4 regions of the Micromonospora sp. NPDC050417 genome follow, and region 1 is predicted to be linked to each of the others. Evidence: riboswitches for the same ligand, from Rfam matches in the RefSeq annotation. Region 1 holds a riboswitch; each other region holds the start of a gene.
What was found. A riboswitch is a leader RNA that binds a small molecule or an ion and turns the genes downstream of it on or off. The one in region 1 is predicted to bind cobalamin.
Positions count from the first base shown of each region.

Region 2: it holds a riboswitch for cobalamin, as region 1 does, so the genes downstream of both, metE (5-methyltetrahydropteroyltriglutamate--homocysteine S-methyltransferase) here and ACIBF5_RS22025 (VWA domain-containing protein) in region 1, are expected to answer to the same signal.
Region 3: it holds a riboswitch for cobalamin, as region 1 does, so the genes downstream of both, ACIBF5_RS28645 (ABC transporter substrate-binding protein) here and ACIBF5_RS22025 (VWA domain-containing protein) in region 1, are expected to answer to the same signal.
Region 4: it holds a riboswitch for cobalamin, as region 1 does, so the genes downstream of both, ACIBF5_RS32455 (ribonucleoside-diphosphate reductase subunit alpha) here and ACIBF5_RS22025 (VWA domain-containing protein) in region 1, are expected to answer to the same signal.

Region 1 is NZ_JBITIH010000017.1:67,705-72,292, reverse strand. It holds gene ACIBF5_RS22035 (cobyrinate a,c-diamide synthase) at 1-721, opposite strand, end outside; gene cobO (cob(I)yrinic acid a,c-diamide adenosyltransferase) at 715-1,317, opposite strand; gene ACIBF5_RS22025 (VWA domain-containing protein) at 1,319-3,310, opposite strand; cobalamin riboswitch at 3,395-3,520, opposite strand; gene ACIBF5_RS22020 (hypothetical protein) at 3,695-4,240, shown strand; gene ACIBF5_RS22015 (SMP-30/gluconolactonase/LRE family protein) at 4,302-4,588, opposite strand, start outside.
Region 2 is NZ_JBITIH010000001.1:58,172-62,759, reverse strand. It holds gene ACIBF5_RS00195 (PDGLE domain-containing protein) at 1-146, shown strand, start outside; gene metE (5-methyltetrahydropteroyltriglutamate--homocysteine S-methyltransferase) at 390-2,630, opposite strand; cobalamin riboswitch at 2,745-2,955, opposite strand; gene ACIBF5_RS00185 (RNA polymerase sigma factor) at 3,167-3,589, shown strand; gene ACIBF5_RS00180 (S8 family peptidase) at 3,589-4,588, shown strand, end outside.
Region 3 is NZ_JBITIH010000028.1:64,826-69,413, reverse strand. It holds gene ACIBF5_RS28650 (FecCD family ABC transporter permease) at 1-551, opposite strand, end outside; gene ACIBF5_RS28645 (ABC transporter substrate-binding protein) at 584-1,546, opposite strand; cobalamin riboswitch at 1,635-1,813, opposite strand; gene ACIBF5_RS28640 (class I SAM-dependent methyltransferase) at 2,183-2,941, shown strand; gene ACIBF5_RS28635 (GNAT family N-acetyltransferase) at 3,072-3,848, opposite strand; gene ACIBF5_RS28630 (B12-binding domain-containing radical SAM protein) at 4,174-4,588, opposite strand, start outside.
Region 4 is NZ_JBITIH010000054.1:1,000-5,587, forward strand. It holds gene ACIBF5_RS32450 (ribonucleotide-diphosphate reductase subunit beta) at 1-160, opposite strand, end outside; gene ACIBF5_RS32455 (ribonucleoside-diphosphate reductase subunit alpha) at 208-2,580, opposite strand; cobalamin riboswitch at 2,721-2,954, opposite strand; gene ACIBF5_RS32460 (Gfo/Idh/MocA family protein) at 3,246-4,307, shown strand; gene ACIBF5_RS32465 (MalY/PatB family protein) at 4,400-4,588, opposite strand, start outside.

The sequences.
Region 1 (4,588 bases):
TCGCGGAGAGCGGCGGCGCGCTGCGGGCGACCGCCAGGACGCCATCCAGGTCCACACTCTCGCTGATCAGGCTCGCCAACGCGGCCACCGATTCGAGCGCCTCGGCCCGCCGCTCCACCGCCGGCACCAGGCCCAGGTGGCGGGAGGGGGCGGCGATCACCGCGTGCCGGCGTAGTACGCCCAGCACCGGCGTGCCGACCTCGGCGCAGGCGTCCCGGAGCAACTGCTCGTGCCGGTCGGAGCCGACCCGGTTGAGCAGGACGCCGGCGATCCGGACCGCCCCGGTCGCGGCCGAGCCGAACGACCGGAAGCCGTGCACCAGGGCGGCGACCGAGCGTGCCTGCGCGGAGGCGTCGACGACCAACAGCACCGGCGCGTCGAGCAGGGCCGCGACGTGGGCGGTGGAGCCGAAGTCACCCGCGCCGACGCGACCGTCGTAGAGGCCCATCACGCCTTCGACCACGGCGAGGTCGGCCCCGGTGGCGCCGTGCGCGAAGAGCGGCCCGACGAGTTCCTCACCGACCATCACCGGGTCGAGATTCCGCCCCGGCCGACCTGCCGCCAGGGTGTGGTAACCGGGGTCGATGTAGTCCGGGCCGACCTTGAAGCCGGCCACCCGTACGCCACGCGCGGCGAACGCGGCGAGCAGGCCGGTCGCGACGGTGGTCTTGCCGTGGCCGGAGGCCGGTGCCGCGATGACCAGTCGGGGTACGTTCACCACTCGATGCCCTGCTGGCCCTTACGGCCGGCGTCCATCGGGTGCTTGACCTTGGTCATCTCGGTGACCAGGTCGGCGAGGTCGACCAGGTCCGGATGGGCGTCCCGGCCGGTGATCACCACGTGCTGGTTGCCGGGCCGGTCGCGCAGCGTGGTGACCACGTCCGCGATGTCGATCCAGCCCCACTTGATCGGGTAGGTGAACTCGTCCAGCACGTAGAAGCGGTACGCCTCGGCGGCGAGATCCCGCTTGATCTGGGCCCAGCCCTCGGCTGCCTCGACCGCGTGGTCACGCTCGGTGCCGGGGCGTTGGATCCAGGACCAGCCCTCGCCCATCTTGTGCCAGACCACGTTGCCGCCCTGGCCGCTCTCGCCGAGGGTACGCAGGGCGGTCTCCTCGCCGACCTTCCACTTCGGACTCTTCACGAACTGGAAGACGGCGATCGGCCAGCCCGCGCTCCACGCCCGCAGCGCCATCCCGAACGCGGCGGTCGACTTGCCCTTGCCCTGACCGGTGTGGACGGCCAGGACCGGCTGGCGGCGCCGGGCGCGTGTGGTCAGACCGTCGTCGGGTACCTGTTCCGGCTTGCCCTGGGGCATGTCAGGCCGCCTTTCCGAGAGTGTGCAGCGCGTCCAGCGGGACGCAGTCGGCGGCCAGGGCGGTGGCGAGCCGCCGGGCCAGTCCGAGCCGGATCGGCCCGGACTCGCAGTCGACGACCACCGAGGCGACGTCCCCGAGGGCGGGCAGGACGGTCAGCGGGTCCGGCCCGCTGGTCGCCCGGCCGTCGGTGACGACGACCAGCAGGGGGCGACGGCGCGGGTCACGGCGCCGTTCGCTGTCGAGGGTCCGCGCGGCCTGGCGCAGCCCGGCGGCGAGCGGAGTCCGGCCGCCGGTGCGCAGTTCGGCCAGGCGCAGCACACCGACCTCGTGGCTCGCCGTCGGCTCCAGCACCGTACTCGCCCCGGTCCCCCGGAACGTGATCATGCCGATCTTGTCGCGCCGCTGGTAGGCGTCACGCAGCAGGGAGAGGACGGCGGTCTTCACCACCCGCATCCGACGCCGGGCCGCCATCGAACCGGAGGCGTCGACGACGAAGAGCACCAGGTTCGCCTCGCGTCCGACGTGCACCGCCTCGCGTAGGTCCCCGGGGGTGACCACGCGGGCGCCGCGGCGGGCCGTGGCGAGCAGGGTGGCGGGCAGGTGCAGGCTGGTCACCCGGCCGGCCGGCAGCCGGGCGCCGACCACCCGGCCCCGTCGGGCGTACGACGGGGAGCGGCGGCCGGTGTGCGCGCCGGTGCCGCGGCCGCGTACCACCAGGGGCCGGGTCCGGTACGGCTGCGTCGCGGCGACCGGTGGTGGGCTGCCGGCGTTCGACTGCTCCGGCTGTCGCTCCGGTGCGGGCTGCTGGTCCGGGCTCGCCGGCTCCGGCGCGGGTGGCCCGTCCGGGGTGTCGTGCCGGCTCGGACCGTCCGGCCCGTGGTCGCCTCCGCCCGGCGGCGGGCCGGCGTCGGGGCCGTTCGGCGGGCTGTCGTCGGGGCCGTCGTCCGGTCCGGTCGGTGGTTCCGGCTCCGGGTCGTCGTCGCCGTGTTCGCGGAGCAGTTCCTCAAGCTTGTCCTGGTCGGTGCCGGGCGGGTCGAGCGGATCCCGGCGACGACGGTGTGGCAGCGCCAGCCGGGCGGCTGCGGCGACGTCGTCAGCGGTCACCACGTCCCGGTCGTGCCAGGCGGCCAGCGCCACGGCGGTCCGGGCGACCACGATGTCGGCGCGGAGCCCGTCGACCCCGTACTCCAGGCAGATCGTCGCGATCCGGTCCAGTTCGGTGTCGGGCAGCCGCACCGAGGGCAGCCGCAACCGGGCGCCGGCGATCCTCCGGGCGAGTACCGCGTCCTCCTGCACCCAGCGCGCCGCGAAGCCCACCGGGTCGGTCTCGTACGCGAGCCGGCGGCGCACCACCTCGGCGCGGGCGGGCGCTTCGCGGGGTGCGGCCACCGCGACCACCAGCCCGAACCGGTCCACCAACTGGGGGCGGGGTTCGCCCTCCTCCGGGTTCATCGTGCCGACGAGCAGGAAGCGGGCGGCGTGCTTGACCGAGACCCCGTCCCGTTCGACGTGTGCCCGGCCCATCGCGGCGGCGTCGAGCAGCAGGTCGACCAGGTGGTCCGGGAGCAGGTTGACCTCGTCGACGTAGAGCACGCCACGGTGGGCGGCGGCGAGCAGTCCCGGCTCGTACGCCTTGACGCCGTCGGCGAGGGCGCGTTGCAGGTCCAGGGTGCCGACGACCCGGTCCTCCGTGGCGCCGACCGGCAACTCGACCAGGGTGGCGCGGCGTCGTGTGGCCGCCGCCCCCGGCTCGTGCGGGCCGTCCGGGCAGTCGCCGTCGGGGTTGGCCGGGTCGCAGGCGAACCGGCAGCCGGGGACCACGTCGACGTCGGGCAGCAGCGCGGCGAGGGCCCGGACGATGGTCGACTTCGCGGTGCCCTTCTCGCCCCTGACCAGCACCCCGCCGATTGCCGGGGAGACCGCGTTGAGGAGCAGGGCCAGTCGCAGTTCGGCCAGGCCGACGACGGCGGAGAACGGGTACGGCGGGGTCATCGCCCACTCAGGCGCGCAGAAGCCATGCTCATGTCCCTTCCACGGGTGTCCACGCCCGCGTTGGCTGGGTGGTGCGAGCGGTCGGAGTCTCCTGACTCCCGGATCGACGCTTCCCCTCGACCTTCCGGCCCTTTCGGCCGTGGCCCGTACGTGAGAGGTCACTCCCCGGTCACAGTGGCGGGACCGCCCCGGACTCACACCGGGTTCCTCCGCGCACCGCTCTCGTTGCGCCATGCTGTCCCACCGACCGGCCCGCCGTCAACGTGAGCACCGCGACCCGCAGGAACGACTGGCTTCAGCCAGTATCCCCGTCGGGCTCGCGACGCCCTGTGGTAGGCGGCAAGCTGTTTGCCAGGTTCGACGTCGGTGAGTCACGCTGGCACGGTGAGCATGATCGGACCGGGTGCTGATCCCGCACCCCGTGCACCGGGTGTCACCCGGAGCTACACACGGCGTGACGACCTTCCGGCCGACGTTCAGCGGGACACCGTCGCGCTGGTGCGGGTGGCGGTCCGGGAGATTTCCCGACGCTGGAGCCGCACCGGAGGCGTTCAGGAGCTGTGGCTGATCCTGCCTACCGGCGCGGGCAGCGGCGACGACGAGGTGCTGGTACGGCGGGCGCCCCGTGGATCGCTGGACGGCTATCGGTACCGCGATGACATTCACCGGGCCGGCGCGTTCGACCGGGATGTGGAGGGACAACTGCCCGGCAACCGCTGTGTCGCGCTGGTGTACGGCAACGGTTGGCTGTCGCCGCGCTTGCCGTTCATGTCGAGCATCGACAGCAGTGCACTGGTCACCGTCCGACACCAGAGCGGAGTCCGGTTCAAGACTGGACTGGGGTTTCGCCGTAGCGGACGTGTCCTGCGGCGTATCCGGTTCGACCCGGAGGTCATGGACTGGCTCACCGCGCACTCGCCGAAGGACTGAGCGAACCAGCCGGTTGGTGGAGAGCCGGAACCACCGCCACAGCCAGGCGCTCGGTACGGGATCAGAATCGGATGTCCTCGATGTCCCGATCAACCGACTGGGCCGGGGCTCCGGGGACCTCGACGTCCACGGCGAGCAGGGCGCCGTCAAGCGGGCCACGCGGGTCGAGGCCGAGGTGGGCGGTGGTGACGAAGAGCCGACGCAGCCCGGGACCGCCGAGGCAGACGCTGGTGGGCTGGGCCGCCGGCAGGGGCAGCTCGCGGTCGAGGGTGCCGTCCGGGCGGTAGCGGCGGACCGCGTACCCGCCCCAGAGGGCCACCCAGAGGTGACCGGCGGCGTCGACGGTCA
Region 2 (4,588 bases), on a different contig from region 1:
CCGGTCTGTCCGGGATCGCCGGCGTGTTGATCACCTTCGCCCTCGGTGGTGGCCTTTTCTGGCTGACCCGTCGCCGGGGCACCCGCGCCGGGCCGGAACTTGGTGCGGCGGCTACCACGTCGGCCGCCGCTGTTTCGGGGTGCTGACTTTTGGGGGATCGGAGTTGAGGATCGCGCCGATGGTTGGAGCGAACTTTCTATTAGGAGGGCGGCCTTGCCGGGCCGTGTCAGGGACGCCTCGACGTCGCGGTAGCCGCAGAGTGAGGCGATGCTCGCGGCGGACTTGCGCCTCCTGGTAGCGGTGACGGTCGTCGTCGGTCTCCAGCAACAGGGCGGGTATCCGGGTCAAGCCGGGTGGGTCCCCGAGAGGGCCCACCCGGCGCAGTGTTGTCAGCTCCCGCGGATCTCGGTGGCGGCGGCGACCAGGTGCCGCAGTGATGCCTCGACCTCGGGGTATCCACGTGTTTTGAGGCCGCAGTCGGGGTTGACCCAGAGGCGGCGGGCGGGGACGGCCGCGACGGCTCCGCGTAGTGCGTCGACCACCTCGTCGTGGGTGGGGACCCGGGGCGAGTGGATGTCCCAGACGCCGGGTCCGACGCCTCGGTGGTAGCCGATCGCGGCGAGGTCGTCGAGGACCTCCATTTTCGAGCGGGACGCTTCGATGCTGGTCACGTCCGCGTCGAGGGCGTCGATCGCGGTAATCACCTCACCGAACTCGCTGTAGCAGAGGTGGGTGTGGATTTGGGTGTCGTCGGCGACGCCGCTGGTCGCCAGGCGGAATGCGGCCACCGCCCAGTCCAGGTACGCCTTCTGATCGGCCTTGCGTAGCGGCAGTGTCTCCCGTAGCGCCGGCTCGTCCACCTGGATGACCCCGATCCCGGCCGCCTCGAGGTCGCGGCACTCGTCTCGCAGAGCGAGCGCGACCTGGTCGGCGGTGTTGGCCCGGGGTTGGTCGACGCGGACGAACGACCAGGCGAGGATGGTGACCGGGCCGGTGAGCATGCCCTTGACGGGCTTGCTGGTCAATGATTGGGCGTAGGTGGACCACGTCACGGTCATCGGCGCCTTGCGGGTCACGTCGCCGTAGATGATCGGCGGGCGTACGCAGCGGGAGCCGTAGGACTGGACCCAGCCGTGGTCGGTGGCGGCGAACCCGTCGAGCTGTTCGCCGAAGTACTGGACCATGTCGTTGCGTTCCGGTTCGCCGTGCACGAGCACGTCCAGGCCCAGCGCTTCCTGAAGCCGGATGACGTGCTGGACCTCGGCGCGCATCCGTTCGGTGTAGCCGGCGTCGTCGAGGGTGCCGGCGCGCAGTGCGGCGCGGGCCTTGCGCAACTCGGCCGTCTGTGGGAAGGACCCGATCGTGGTGGTCGGCAGGTCCGGCAACCCCAGCCGTTCCTGCTGGCGGGCGGCCCGGTTGGTGTAGTCGCCGCGCTGCCGGTCGGTGGCGTCGAGCGCGGCGAGTCGGGCCCGGACGTTGTCGTGCCGCCACACCGCCGGGGCGGGCGGCAGAGGTGCGGGCAGGTGCGTGGTGCCGTCGCGTAGCGCGCGTCCGAGCAGGACGACCTCGTCTACCTTCTGCCGGGCGAACGCGAGCCGCTCGTACAGTTGGGGGTCGAGGCGGGTCTCGGCGGACAGGTCGACCGGGACGTGCAGAAGCGAGCAGGACGTGGAGACGGCTACGTGGTCGGCGAGCCCGGTGACCGTCGCCCCGGTGGTGACGGCGGCGCGTAGGTCGGTACGCCAGATGTTGTGGCCGTCGACCAGGCCGGCGACGATGGTCTTGCCGCGCAGCGGGCCTGCGGTGGCGAGCCGCTTGAGGTTGCCCGGTCCGGCGGCCAGGTCCAGTCCGACCGCCTCGACCGGGGTGTTCAGCAGGGCAGGTAGGGCGTCGCCGAGCTCGCCGAAGTAGGTGGCCACGAAGATCTGCGGCCGATCGGCGATCTCACCGAGCCGGGTGTAGGCATGGTGCAGGGCGTCGATCTCGGCGGCGGTGCGGTCGGCGACGTAGGCGGGCTCATCCAGTTGCACCCACGCCACGCCCGCCTCCGCGAACGTGGTGAGGATTCCGGAGTACGTCTCGACCAGCTCGTCGAGGCGGGCGAACGGATCGTCGCCCTTGGCCAACAGCAGGAAGGTCGCCGGCCCAACCAACACCGGGCGGGTGTTGATGCCAAGGTCGCGGGCCTCGGCGTACTCCCGCAGTGCCTTCGCCGGGTTCGCGGCGAAGACGGTACCCGCGCTGATCTCCGGCACCAGGTAGTGGTAGTTCGTGTCGAACCACTTCGTCAGTTCGAGGGCCGGCTCGGCGTCGACACCCCGGGCCATAGCGAAGTAGGTGTCCAACTCGGACAAACCCAGGCGGGCAAACCGGTCGGGAATTGCTCCAACGGCGACCGCGGTGTCGAGCACCTGGTCGTAATAGGAGAAGGTGTTCGACGGGATCGAGTCGAGGCGGGCGTCACGCAGCGTCCGCCAGACCTCAGCCCGCAACGTGGCAGCGATGTTCTCCAGGCTGTCGGCGTCGATGGTGCCGGCCCAGTACGCCTCAACGGCCTTCTTCAGCTCGCGATTCGCGCCGACGCGCGGATAGCCGAGCACGGTGCTCTGACCAAATGCGGTGGTGCTCACAGGGGGTCCTTCCCTCGAAGTGCCCGGCGGGCACGGGAGAGGGGAAGACAGGGCACAGCGAGGTGCCGTCTCTCCGCCCTGGCCCTCCCGAGGGACCGCCGGCGGCGCACACCGGGCGGCGTGCGCAGCGCTGGCAGGTCTTCGGACTCGTGGGCATGACACAAGGTCGCCTACTGGCCGTCGCTTCCCAGACCTTCCGGTCCAGTGCTTGTTGACGGCGGTCGTTCCCACTCACCGCTGCGGGGCAGTCCCGGTTTTCCACCGGGTTCCCTCTTACGACGCCCGACCTGTGAGGGTCGGGCGAACCAGCACCGCCCACCATCGTACGGGTCCCACAACGGTTTACGAGCGAGGCTGTCCGAGACGCGGGACGGGTACCGCCAGCTGGTTGACGTGTCCTCCGATGTCCGCCGCTGGAACGCGGTCGGCACTCGCCGTTCGTCGGCGCTCGGCGACGTGGGCGCCCAGCCCGTGAACCCTTTTCGTGTGGCCTGCGGATAACAGGTGATGGTTCCCCGGTCCGCGAAAGGTCGTGCATGAATCGTTTGAGACGAGTCAGGACCGCCGACGTCGGCGTGCTGACGGACGCGGCGGTGATCGAGCGGTCCGTCCGGGATCCCGGAAGCTTCGCGACGATCTTCGACAGGCGTGAGCCGTACATCCATCGCTACCTGGCGAGGCGGCGCGGTGCCGAAATCGCGGACGACCTGGTCGCCGAGACGTTTCTGGCGGCGTTCCGCCGTCGGGAGCGGTTCGACACCGCCCATCCGGACGCCCGGCCGTGGCTGTACGGGATCGCCACCAACACGGTCAGTCAGCATCGGCGCGAGGAGGCGCGCGAGTACCGGCTGCGGCAGGCGTACGTGCCGGCGACCACCGAGGCGTCGCACGCCGACCGGGTCACCAGCGCGGTCACCGCGCCGAACGAACCCTTGCCAGAAACAGTGGGGAGATGGTGATGCGAAGAAGAACGGCACTGTCGGCGCTACTGGTCGTCGTCACGGCGGCGTCCGGGGTGGTCGTGCCGGAGGCGGCGGCCAGCCCTGTGACGGCTCAGCGGCTCGCCGCCGAAAGCGCGACCGTGACGTTGCTGACCGGCGACACGGTGACGGTCAGCGGTACCCGCGTGGTGAACGTACGGGCGGCGAAGGGCCGGGAACACCTGATGTTCCACTCGTACACCGACGAACGGGGTGACACACACATCGTGCCCGAGGACGCGCAGGCCCTCCTGCGAGCGGGCAGGCTGGACCCGCGGCTGTTCAACGTCACCGAGTTGGTCGACTCCGGATTCGACGACGCCACGGCCCCCCGGCTGCCGCTGATCGTCGACCACGCCGGCCCGACACCGCGCAGCGCGGCCGCCCGGGTGAACCGGGTGCTGCCGGCCGTGGGCGTGACGGCCGTCTCCGTGGAGCGTTCCGCCGTGTACTGGCCGACGGCTCGGAGCGCCGAGCGGGTCTGGCTCGACGGGCGAGTCCGGGCCTCGCTGGAGCACTCGGTGCCGCAGATCGGCGCCCCGGTGGCGTGGAGCGCCGGGCACACCGGGGCGGGTACCACGGTCGCGGTGCTGGACACCGGGATCGACGCCGGGCACCCGGACCTGGCCGACGCGGTGGTGGGCGCGAGTGACTTCACCGGCGGCGCCGACCCCGACGACCGGCACGGGCACGGTACCCACGTCGCGTCCATCGTCGCCGGCCGGGACGCCCGGTACCGGGGGGTCGCGCCGGACACTCGGATCCTCAACGCGAAGGTGCTCGGCGACGACGGCACCGGAAGCGAGTCCTCGGTCATCGCGGGCATGGAGTGGGCCACGTCGCAGGGCGCCGATGTGGTGAACATGAGCCTGGGCGGCAGCCCCAGCGACGGCACGGATCCGCTGTCACAGGCGGTCAACGAACTCACCGCCAGGACGGGCACGCTGTTCGTGGTCGCCACGGGCAACGACCCGGCCA
Region 3 (4,588 bases), on a different contig from region 1:
ACCCAGATGATGACGAATGAGGTGACGGCGGCGCAGAGCTGACTGACCGCCACCCCGGTGAGGATCATGCGGGTGGGTGCGAGTCGGGCTCCCCGGCTGCTCGCGCTCGCGATGACGAGGGCGAACGCCGCGAGTGCTCCGACGAACGCGCCGCTGGTCAGCGACCAGACCGTCGAGCCGACGCCAGCCACGATGATCAGGACCGCGCCGAGGGAGGCGCCGGAGGAGATACCGAGCAGGTACGGGTCGGCCAGCGCGTTGCGGGTGACGGTCTGCATGACGGCTCCGACGGCGGCGAGTCCTGCTCCGACGGCGGCGGCGAGGAGGACCCGGGGTAGGCGAATCTGCCAGACGATGTGGTCCCGCAGGAGCGGCACGTCGGAGCGCAGCACGCCCACGTGGTCACCGATGACGGTCCACACGGTGCCGAGCGAGAGGTCGGCGGGTCCCACGGTCACCGCAGCCCCGATCGACAGGACGAGTATCCCGGTCAGCGTGATGACCAGCACCGTAACGCCCGGGCGTGGCGCCGCCGTTGCTGGCGGCACCACGCGTCGGTCGGTACGGTGCGTGCTTCCGGCGGTCAGCGTGGTGTCCGGGTTGGCAGCGCGGCGAGCCCCTGCGCCAGGTGCTCGATGCCGAGCACGTTCCGGACCCCGGCGGTCGTCTCGGAGAACGGGATCACGACGAACCGTTTGCCGGTCACGGCCGGCAGGTCCCGCAGAGTGGCGTTGCCGGTGAGGAAGCTCTGTTTGGCGGCGGCCCGGTCCCACTCCGCGTCCACCAGGACGATGACGTCCGGGTCGCGTTCGACAACCTTTTCCCAGCTGGTGTCGCCCCAGCTACCGGGCAGGTCGGTGAACGCGTTGCCGACCCCCACCGCTGACATGAGCATTTGTGGCCCACCGCAGCAGGAGCCCACGCTCGGCGCGTCGGTCCCGCTGTCCCACCAGAGCACCGAGATGTCCTTCGCGTCCTTGACACTCGACGCGGCGGCGGCGATCCGCGTCCTCTGCGCGTCGATGAGGGAGGTGCCCCGCTCTGGTACCCCGAAGATCGCGGCGATGTCCCGGATCTCCCCGTACACGTCGTCGATGGTGAGCGGCGACGGGCGAGTTTCCTTCGGGCAGCCGGCGGGCGAGAGGTACGTACCGACGTTCAGGCTGGTGTAGGTGTCCCGCTCGCCGATCCCCTCGTCACTGAACGCGCTCGCGAACGAGGCGTAGACGAAGTCCGGAGCAGCCTCGATCAGCTTCTCCTTCGACGGGTACTCCTTCGCCAGCACGGGGATCTTCTGGTACGCGGCGGCGTACTCGGGCAGGATCGCGTCGTCGAGGTACGCGGTGCCGATCATCCGGTCCTGCAGACCCAGCGCGAGCATGATCTCAGTGGCCGCCTGGTTCATCGTCACCACCCGCGATGGCGGCTGGGCGAACTGCACCGGCACACCACAGTTGGTGAGCGTGACCGTCGTGGCCGACGGTGTCCCGGACGGTGCGCCCTGGTCCGAGGCGCAGCCGGCGACCGACACAGCGAAGATCATCATGATGGACAGCGGCGCGACAACGCGCCAGGACATACGGGGCCGCATTGCGCGCATGCGCATCAGGGACCGCCTTCCAGCACCTCGTGGACGGGTCGTTACGTGCCGTGGCCGGTCTCCTGGCTGTCGGGAAACGCGTCTCCGACCGGCCTTCCCAGGCTGATGCCCAGTGACCTCGTACGACGAGGGCCAGAGACTTCCCGATAACAGTGGCGAGGGCCGCACCGGTCTCACACCGGTTTCCCGAGCACCACGGCGGCGCTACTCTAGCGCCCCGGTCGCCGCACGCAATATGACGCACCACACCATGCTCAAGCCTCTGTTGTCGCCGGGGTCGGGTAGATCAACTTATCGACGTGTCCGTCGACCAGCCCTCGGTTCGCGTCATTCCCCGACACCTCCGCGACCCGGGACCAACCCGTCCGTCAGCAGTTGTGCGCCAGGGCACGCGCCCAAGCGCGGCGCCGTCCCGCGCAGCCTTGCCACCGAGCACGTGATCCGGGTGGTCAGGGAGAGCGTCGCTCTCACAGGTCCGGTGGCTCCGCTGCCGCCATGGCTTTCCAGCGCGCCTCCGCGTATCGTCCCGATGTATCGCAACGATACATCGGACAGTGGGCTCGACCGAACGAGGGAGCGGCGATGAGGCGGGTCGATTACGACACGGAGCTGTACCAGAACTACTCCCGCGGCCGTGCGCTCACCGAGCACCAACTGGAGGCATGGACAAGCGCCTTTGCCGCCGCGCTACCCGACCGGCGCCCGCTGGTGGGGCTGGACGTCGGGTCGGGGACCGGCAGGTTCACCCCCGCGCTGGCGCGAGCGTTCGGGCCGGTGACCGGGGTCGAGCCGTCGGTCCGCATGCGCGAGCAGGCGCAGGAGCAGGAGCAGCATCCGGGCGTGCGGTACGTGGCAGGCTCCGCCGAGGACATGCCAGTTCCCTCGGGTAGCGCCGACTACGCGCTCATGTTCCTGTCCTGGCACCATGTCCAGGACAAGCCCCGAGCGGTCAGGGAACTGGCCAGGGTGGTCAAGCCGGCCGGGAGGCTGCTACTGCGCGCGAATTTCAGCGACCACCATCCCGAGCCGTGGTGGCTGGACCACTTCCCTCGCGGCCTTGAGGTGGACACCGCCCTGTTCCAGCCGCTGCACGAGGTCATCGCGATGTTCACGGAGGCCGGTTGGCGTGTCGCCGAATTCGGCCTGGTTACCCATTTGTCCGACGGCACTCGCGCCGACATGCTCGAACGGCTGCGTTTGCGTACCCTCTCGTTCTTCGCCCAGCTCAGCGCCGATGAGGTGGAGGCCGGCCTGCGCAGCATCGAGGAGGCCGTGTCCGGCGATCCCGACGCCCCATCGCCCGCGCTCTCCGAGCCGCTGCTCACCCTCGAACGACGCTAGCCAGGTCAGAGCCAGCTTCCTGCAGGTCGAGGACGCGGGCTCTGACTCGTCGGGTGGGCATGATCGGGCACACGGCGCGTCACGGTGTGGCGTCTCGCGGCAACGGGTGGTCGCGGCCCACGTCACCACGCTAGCCAATGCGACCCTCTGCCTGCCCGTGCAGGTTCCAGTAATAGGTGCGCAGAATGTCCCCGTCGGGAGTCAGTCGTTGGGATCCGGCTCTCCACCCCAGCCGTTCGTAGAAACCGGCTGCTCCTAACGGCCCCACCGACGTCTGCAACTCGGCCCACGTCGCGCCGACGGTCCGGACGTGGTCGATGAAATGGGCTACCAGCCGCTCACCGATTCCGCTCTTGCGCCAGCCCGGGTGCACCGCCAGCGCGGTGACGACGGCGACCTGCGGAGAGGCGAACGACTCGGGTTCTGCTTGCTCTGCCTGGCGGTGGAGCAAGCGGCGTGCCCACGGGCGGAACCGCGATCGCAGCAGGCGGGCCGCAACGCGAGGCCGGGCAAACAGCGCGACGCATCCCGCGCCCGCGAGGGACGCCATCGTGCGCCGGTCCGCCGTCAGCGCGGTCGCGTGCGCGACCTGGTCGCTGGTGCCCAACAGGAATCCGACAACCTCGTCCGGGGCAGCCGCCGGGTCAATGACGACGTAGCCGACGCCGTGCCCCGAGTCGAGGAACGTGCGTTGCCAGCGACGGACAAAGCGGGCACCGAGCGACGGGAAGACCCCGAACGGTAGGAGACCAACGTGGGCACGGGACGTGGCTGGAAGGTCTTCGTCCGTCATCGGCCGCAGGACGAGCTGGCCGCGAGCTGGATCGGTTGCCGCAGATTCGGAGATCGGCAGTGATGCCGTGGTGCTGACGTCGGGACTGCTCTTGATCCTGCGGAGGAAGCGCATAACCTCGACAACCTCGATGTCAGGGCGGAGATTCGACCCGCCGCAGGTCACCCACCTCGTCTTGCTGGTACATCTCCCCGGCCCTGGGGCTTTCCCTTGAGGCACCCCGCATGCCACCACCACCGTCCTGCCTCCACGTCGGCGCAGCACGTCGGCGCCAGCGTCCGCGTACCCGCGTCCCCTGGTGTTATGCATGCTGTGAAAGCTGGCAGAGCGGCTGAACTGGTTGATCGACCTGGGCTGCCTGTACCACCAGGTCCGACAGGCTGGTCAGTACGACGCGAATCAACCCGAAAGTCATCTGATTCCGTGGACCGGACTGCTCCTATCCCGTCTCTTCCTCGTCGGAGAGACCGTGACCGACGAGGACGGCCGCCCGTGGCGGCTCGGGACGCACCAGCCGGCGACCGACAAGAAAGTCCCATGCCTGCTGGACGACCGACGGCGGCATGGCGGGGAGGGCGAGCTCCGCAGCCGAGAGCCCGCGCGGCACGGTGAACAACTGGAGCAGGGGCACCAGGACGTCCGGAATGAGATATAGCCGGCCGTCGACCCGCCGGAAGGCGAACCGGCCGGGTCGGTCGGAGTTGGTGCGGCTGTACCAGTAGTGGTAGCGGTACTCCTCCATCACGTCGGATTCGGGGCGGCGGATCACCGTGCCGTTGAGGACGTAGCGCGCCTCGCGGTCCGGCTGCACGGGGCCCACCACCCTCATGATGTCCATGCCGTACCGGTCCTGG
Region 4 (4,588 bases), on a different contig from region 1:
CCAGGTCCGCCAGGTCGGAGTGCAGGTCGACCTCCTCGACCGTCCAGGTGTTCTTGATGGCGTCCCGGAAGCGGTCGAAGAAGTGTGGGTATCTCATCGGGCGCAGGGTCAGGTTCATGCCCGGGTCGAGCAACATCGCTGTCCTTGTCGTGCTGGTCATCGTGGTGCCTCACTGTGCGTCAGGATCGTGGACGGAAGCGGGTGGGGCTACTGGCAGGCCTCGCAGGACTCCGGGTTCTCCAGCGAGCAGGCGAGCGTCTCGGCGTCGACGGCCAGCACCGGCCTGTTGATCGCCACGGTGGCCTGCTGGATCCGGGTCGCCGGGCGGGAACGCAGGTAGTAGGTGGTCTTCAGCCCCGACTTCCACGCGTACAGATACATCGAGCTGAGCTTCCCGATGCTGGGGGCACTCATGAACAGGTTCAGTGACTGACTCTGGTCGATGAAGGGCGAGCGGGCGGCGGCGAGATCGATCAGCGCCCGCTGGGGCAGCTCCCAGGCCGTACGGAACAGCTCCCGTACCTCCGCCGGCAGTGCCGGGAGACCCTGGACCGAGCCCTCCGCGCGCTTGATCTCGGTACGGATCTCCTCGGTCCAGAGACCACGCGACTTGAGTTCCCGAACCAGGGCGGTGTTGATCTGGAGGAACTCGCCGGAGAGCGTCTCCCGCTTGAACAGGTTGGAGACCTGCGGCTCGATGCACTCGTAACACCCGGCGATCGAGGCGATCGTCGCCGTCGGGGCGATCGCCACCAGCAGTGAGTTACGCAGCCCGTGGGCGGCGATCCGCTCCCGCACCGTGGCCCAGCGCTCCGACTGCGACGGGGTGACCCCCCAGAGGTCAGGCTGGAGGTGGCCCCGCGCGGCCCGGGTCTGCGCGTACGCCGGATGCGGGCCGAACCGTACGGCCAATTCCGCCGAGGTCTCCAGGGCGGTCAGGTAGATCTCCTCCGAGATCCGGGTGGAGAGTTCCCGCGCCCGGTCGGAGTCGAACGGCATCCGGAGCGCGAAGAACACGTCCTGCAGGCCCATCAGGCCGAGCCCGACCGGCCGCCAGCGCGGGTTGCTCGCCGCCGCCTCGGCGCTCGGGTAGTAGTTGATGTCGATGACCCGGTCGAGGAAGAGCACCGCGGTACGCACCGTCTCGCGCAACCGCTCCCAGTCGAGGTCGTCGCCGGCCACGTGCGCCGCCAGGTTCACCGAGCCGAGGTTGCAGACCGCTGTCTCGCCGTCGCCCGAGACCTCGACGATCTCGGTGCAGAGATTGGAGAGGTGCACCACGTTGCCCGGTTCGGCGGTCTGGTTGCAGAGCCGGTTCGACGGGTCCTTGAACGTCATCCACCCGTTGCCGGTCTGCGCCAGGGTGCGCATCATCCGCCCGTACAGGTCACGGGCCTTGACCTGACGCACGAACCGGCCCGCCGCCTCCGCCGCCCGGTAGGCGGCGTCGAACTCGTCGCCCCACAGGTCCGGCAGCTCCGGCACCTCGGCCGGGTCGAACAGCGACCACACCTCGTCGGCTTCGACCCGACGCATGAACTCGTCCGGTATCCAGTTGGCCAGGTTCAGGTTGTGCGTACGCCGGGCGTCCTCACCGGTGTTGTCGCGAAGTTCGAGAAACTCCTCGACGTCCGGGTGCCACGGCTCCAGGTAGACGCAGGCCGCGCCCTTGCGTCGGCCACCCTGGTTGACCGCCGCCACGCTCGCGTCGAGGGTCCGCAACCACGGCACGATCCCGTTGGAGAGGCCGTTCGTGCCCCGGATCAGCGCGCCCCGGGAACGTACCCGGGACCAGGCGATGCCGATGCCGCCGGCGAACTTCGACAGCTTCGCGACCTGGGCGTACCGGTCGTAGATCGAGTCGAGTTCGTCGCGGGGCGAGTCGACCAGGAAGCAGGAGGACATCTGGGTGTGCGCGGTGCCGGAGTTGAAGAGGGTGGGGGAGCTGGGCAGGTAGGCCAGCGACGACATCAGCCGGTAGAAACCGATCGCCTCGGCCGGGGTCTCGGAGAGTCCGCAGGCGACCCGCAACAGCCAGTACTGCGGGGTCTCCACGGTCAGCCGGGTCACCGGGTGGCGCAGCAGGTAGCGGTCATAGACCGTACGCAGTCCGAAGTACTCGAACCGCAGGTCGGCCGTGGGATCGATCGCGTCGTCGAGTTTCCGGGCGTTGACCGACACGAACCGCGCCGTCTCGTCGCCGATCAGCCCCTGCTCGTGACCGAGCCGGATCGCCTGGCTGAACGAGGCGATGCCCTGGTCGCGTACCTCCTTGTCGACGTACCCGGCGAGCAGCCGGGCGGCGAGTCGGGAGTACTGCGGCTCCTCACCGGTCATCTCGGCGGCGGTCTGGATCGACAGCCGGTCCAGTTCGGCCGTGGTCGCCCCGTCGTAGAGGCCGCTGATCGTCTTCGTGGCCACCCGCAGCGGGTCGATCTCGGTCAGATCGTCCGCCCACCGCGCCACCGCCCGGACGATCTTCTGTACGTCGACCGGCTCGGTCGCACCGTTGCGCTTACGGACGTGCATCTGCGTACGGCGTTGACCCGGTGCGAGTGGGTTTCCCTCGCCCGTCACCATCTCCGTGACCGTCACCTGTCACTCCTCGTGCTCGTCGTCGACGAGGTCCGAGCGCGCAGGCAGGCGGAGACGCGCAGCCCAGGGGGTCGCGTCGCAGCCGTCGACCGTCCCGCGCGGTCTCGGACCGCCGCGCTCGGTTCGCCGGGCGCGGCGCTACTGGCAGGTCTTCGGACTCGCGGGCGCGGCCACGGAAACCCGTGTCCTCCTACTGGCCGTCGCTTCCCAGGAGGTGACCGGCGGGTGCCGGTGCTCCCAGTGCTCTGTGACGGCGGTCGTTCCCACTCACCGCTGCGGGGCAGTCCCGGATTCACACCGGGTTCCCTGTTGCCTCAGCCGGCTGGATGTCCGGCTGAACCAGTTGCGTCACGAACTATATATGGGGCGGTAGGGATAAACGAACACCAGATGTCGTGTCGCGTTCGTGTCCTGGTGGGATCGCCCCCGGCCCACCGGATACCGACCGCACGGCCGAGGTGCACCGCACGGCGAGAGGCCCATCGCTGACAGCTCGGCACAAGGTGACTCTCCGGCCACTTCAGGTGAGAAGACCGACGCATAACCATGGAGGCGTGTCGGGTTGGGCGCCGGGCGTACGTTTCGGTCGAGCACGACCACGAAGCAGTGGGCGTGCCCGCCTGCCCCGAGGGATGCCTAAGGTGGGCCGGATGAGAGACGAGACGAAGTTCGCGTTGATCGGGTTCGGCTGGCGGGCGCAGGCGTTCTGGCGGTTGTCCGCCGCGTTGCCCGACGTGACCTGCGTCGGGGCTGTGGTTCCCACACCCCGGACACTGCCGGTGCCGTACTTCGGTTCGCTCGCCGACTGCCTGGCGACCGCCCGCCCGGACTTCCTGGTGACCGCCCTGCCCCGAGCGGTGAACGCGGACGTGGTCACGGCGGCGGTGGCGAGTGGCGTGCCAGTGCTGACCGAGACCCCGCCCGCGTCCGATGTCGCCGGACTGCGTCGGCTCTGGGACGAGGTCGGCGAATCCGGCCTGGTCCAGGTCGCCGAACAGTATCTGCTGATGCCCGCACACGCCGCCCGCGCGGCGGCGGTCCGCTCCGGGATCATCGGTACGCCGACCCAGGTCCAGGTCTCCTCGACGCACCAGTACCACGCCGTCTCCCTCATCCGTGGCCTGCTCGGCGTCAGTCACGACCCGGCCACCATCCGGGCGAGTCGGACCACCGCACCGCTGCTCGACCCGCAGACCCGCCAGGGCTGGACCGACGACCCGACACCGAAGCCCGCCACCACCACCATCGCCACCCTGGACTTCGGCGACGGCCGCTCCGGGCTCTACGACTTCACCGACAACCAGTCACGCAACCAACTACGGTTCCGGCGACTCCTCGTCCGGGGCACCCACGGGGAGCTACGCGACGACGAGATCGTCCACCTGGCCGCACCCCGGGCGATCGTGCGCACACCCCTGGTACGGCGGCAGACCGGTCACGACCTGGACCTTGACGGCTTCGACACCGAGACCATCACCCTTGGTTCCGAAGTCCTCTACCGCAATCCCTATCCGGGCCTGCGCTGGAACGACGACGAGATCGCCACCGCGACCCTGCTCCAGGCCATGGCCGCATGGGTACGCGGTGAAGGCCCGCCGCCGTACCCACTGGCCGACGGGGCACAGGACCACCTGATCGGCCTGGCGGTCGAAGAGGCCGCCGACACCGACCGTACGGTCACCACGACCACCGAGGCGTGGGCGCTCGGCTGAGCTGTCGCACCAACCGAAGAGCGGTCAGGCGAACCGGTAGCCGGTCAGGTACTCCGGCACCGCGATCCTGGTCCCGGGGGCGCCGGATCGACTCAGCGTACGGCGGTGGCCATCCGACGTACCGCTTCGGTGATGATCTCGGGGGAGGTGGCGAGGTTGAACCGGACGTGGCCGGTGCCACCGGTGCCGAAGTCGGGTCCGGGCACGAACGCCACCCGGCCACGTGCCAGGAACACCTCCGCCGGGTCGGCGGGCAGATCCAGGGCGCGACAGTCCAGCCA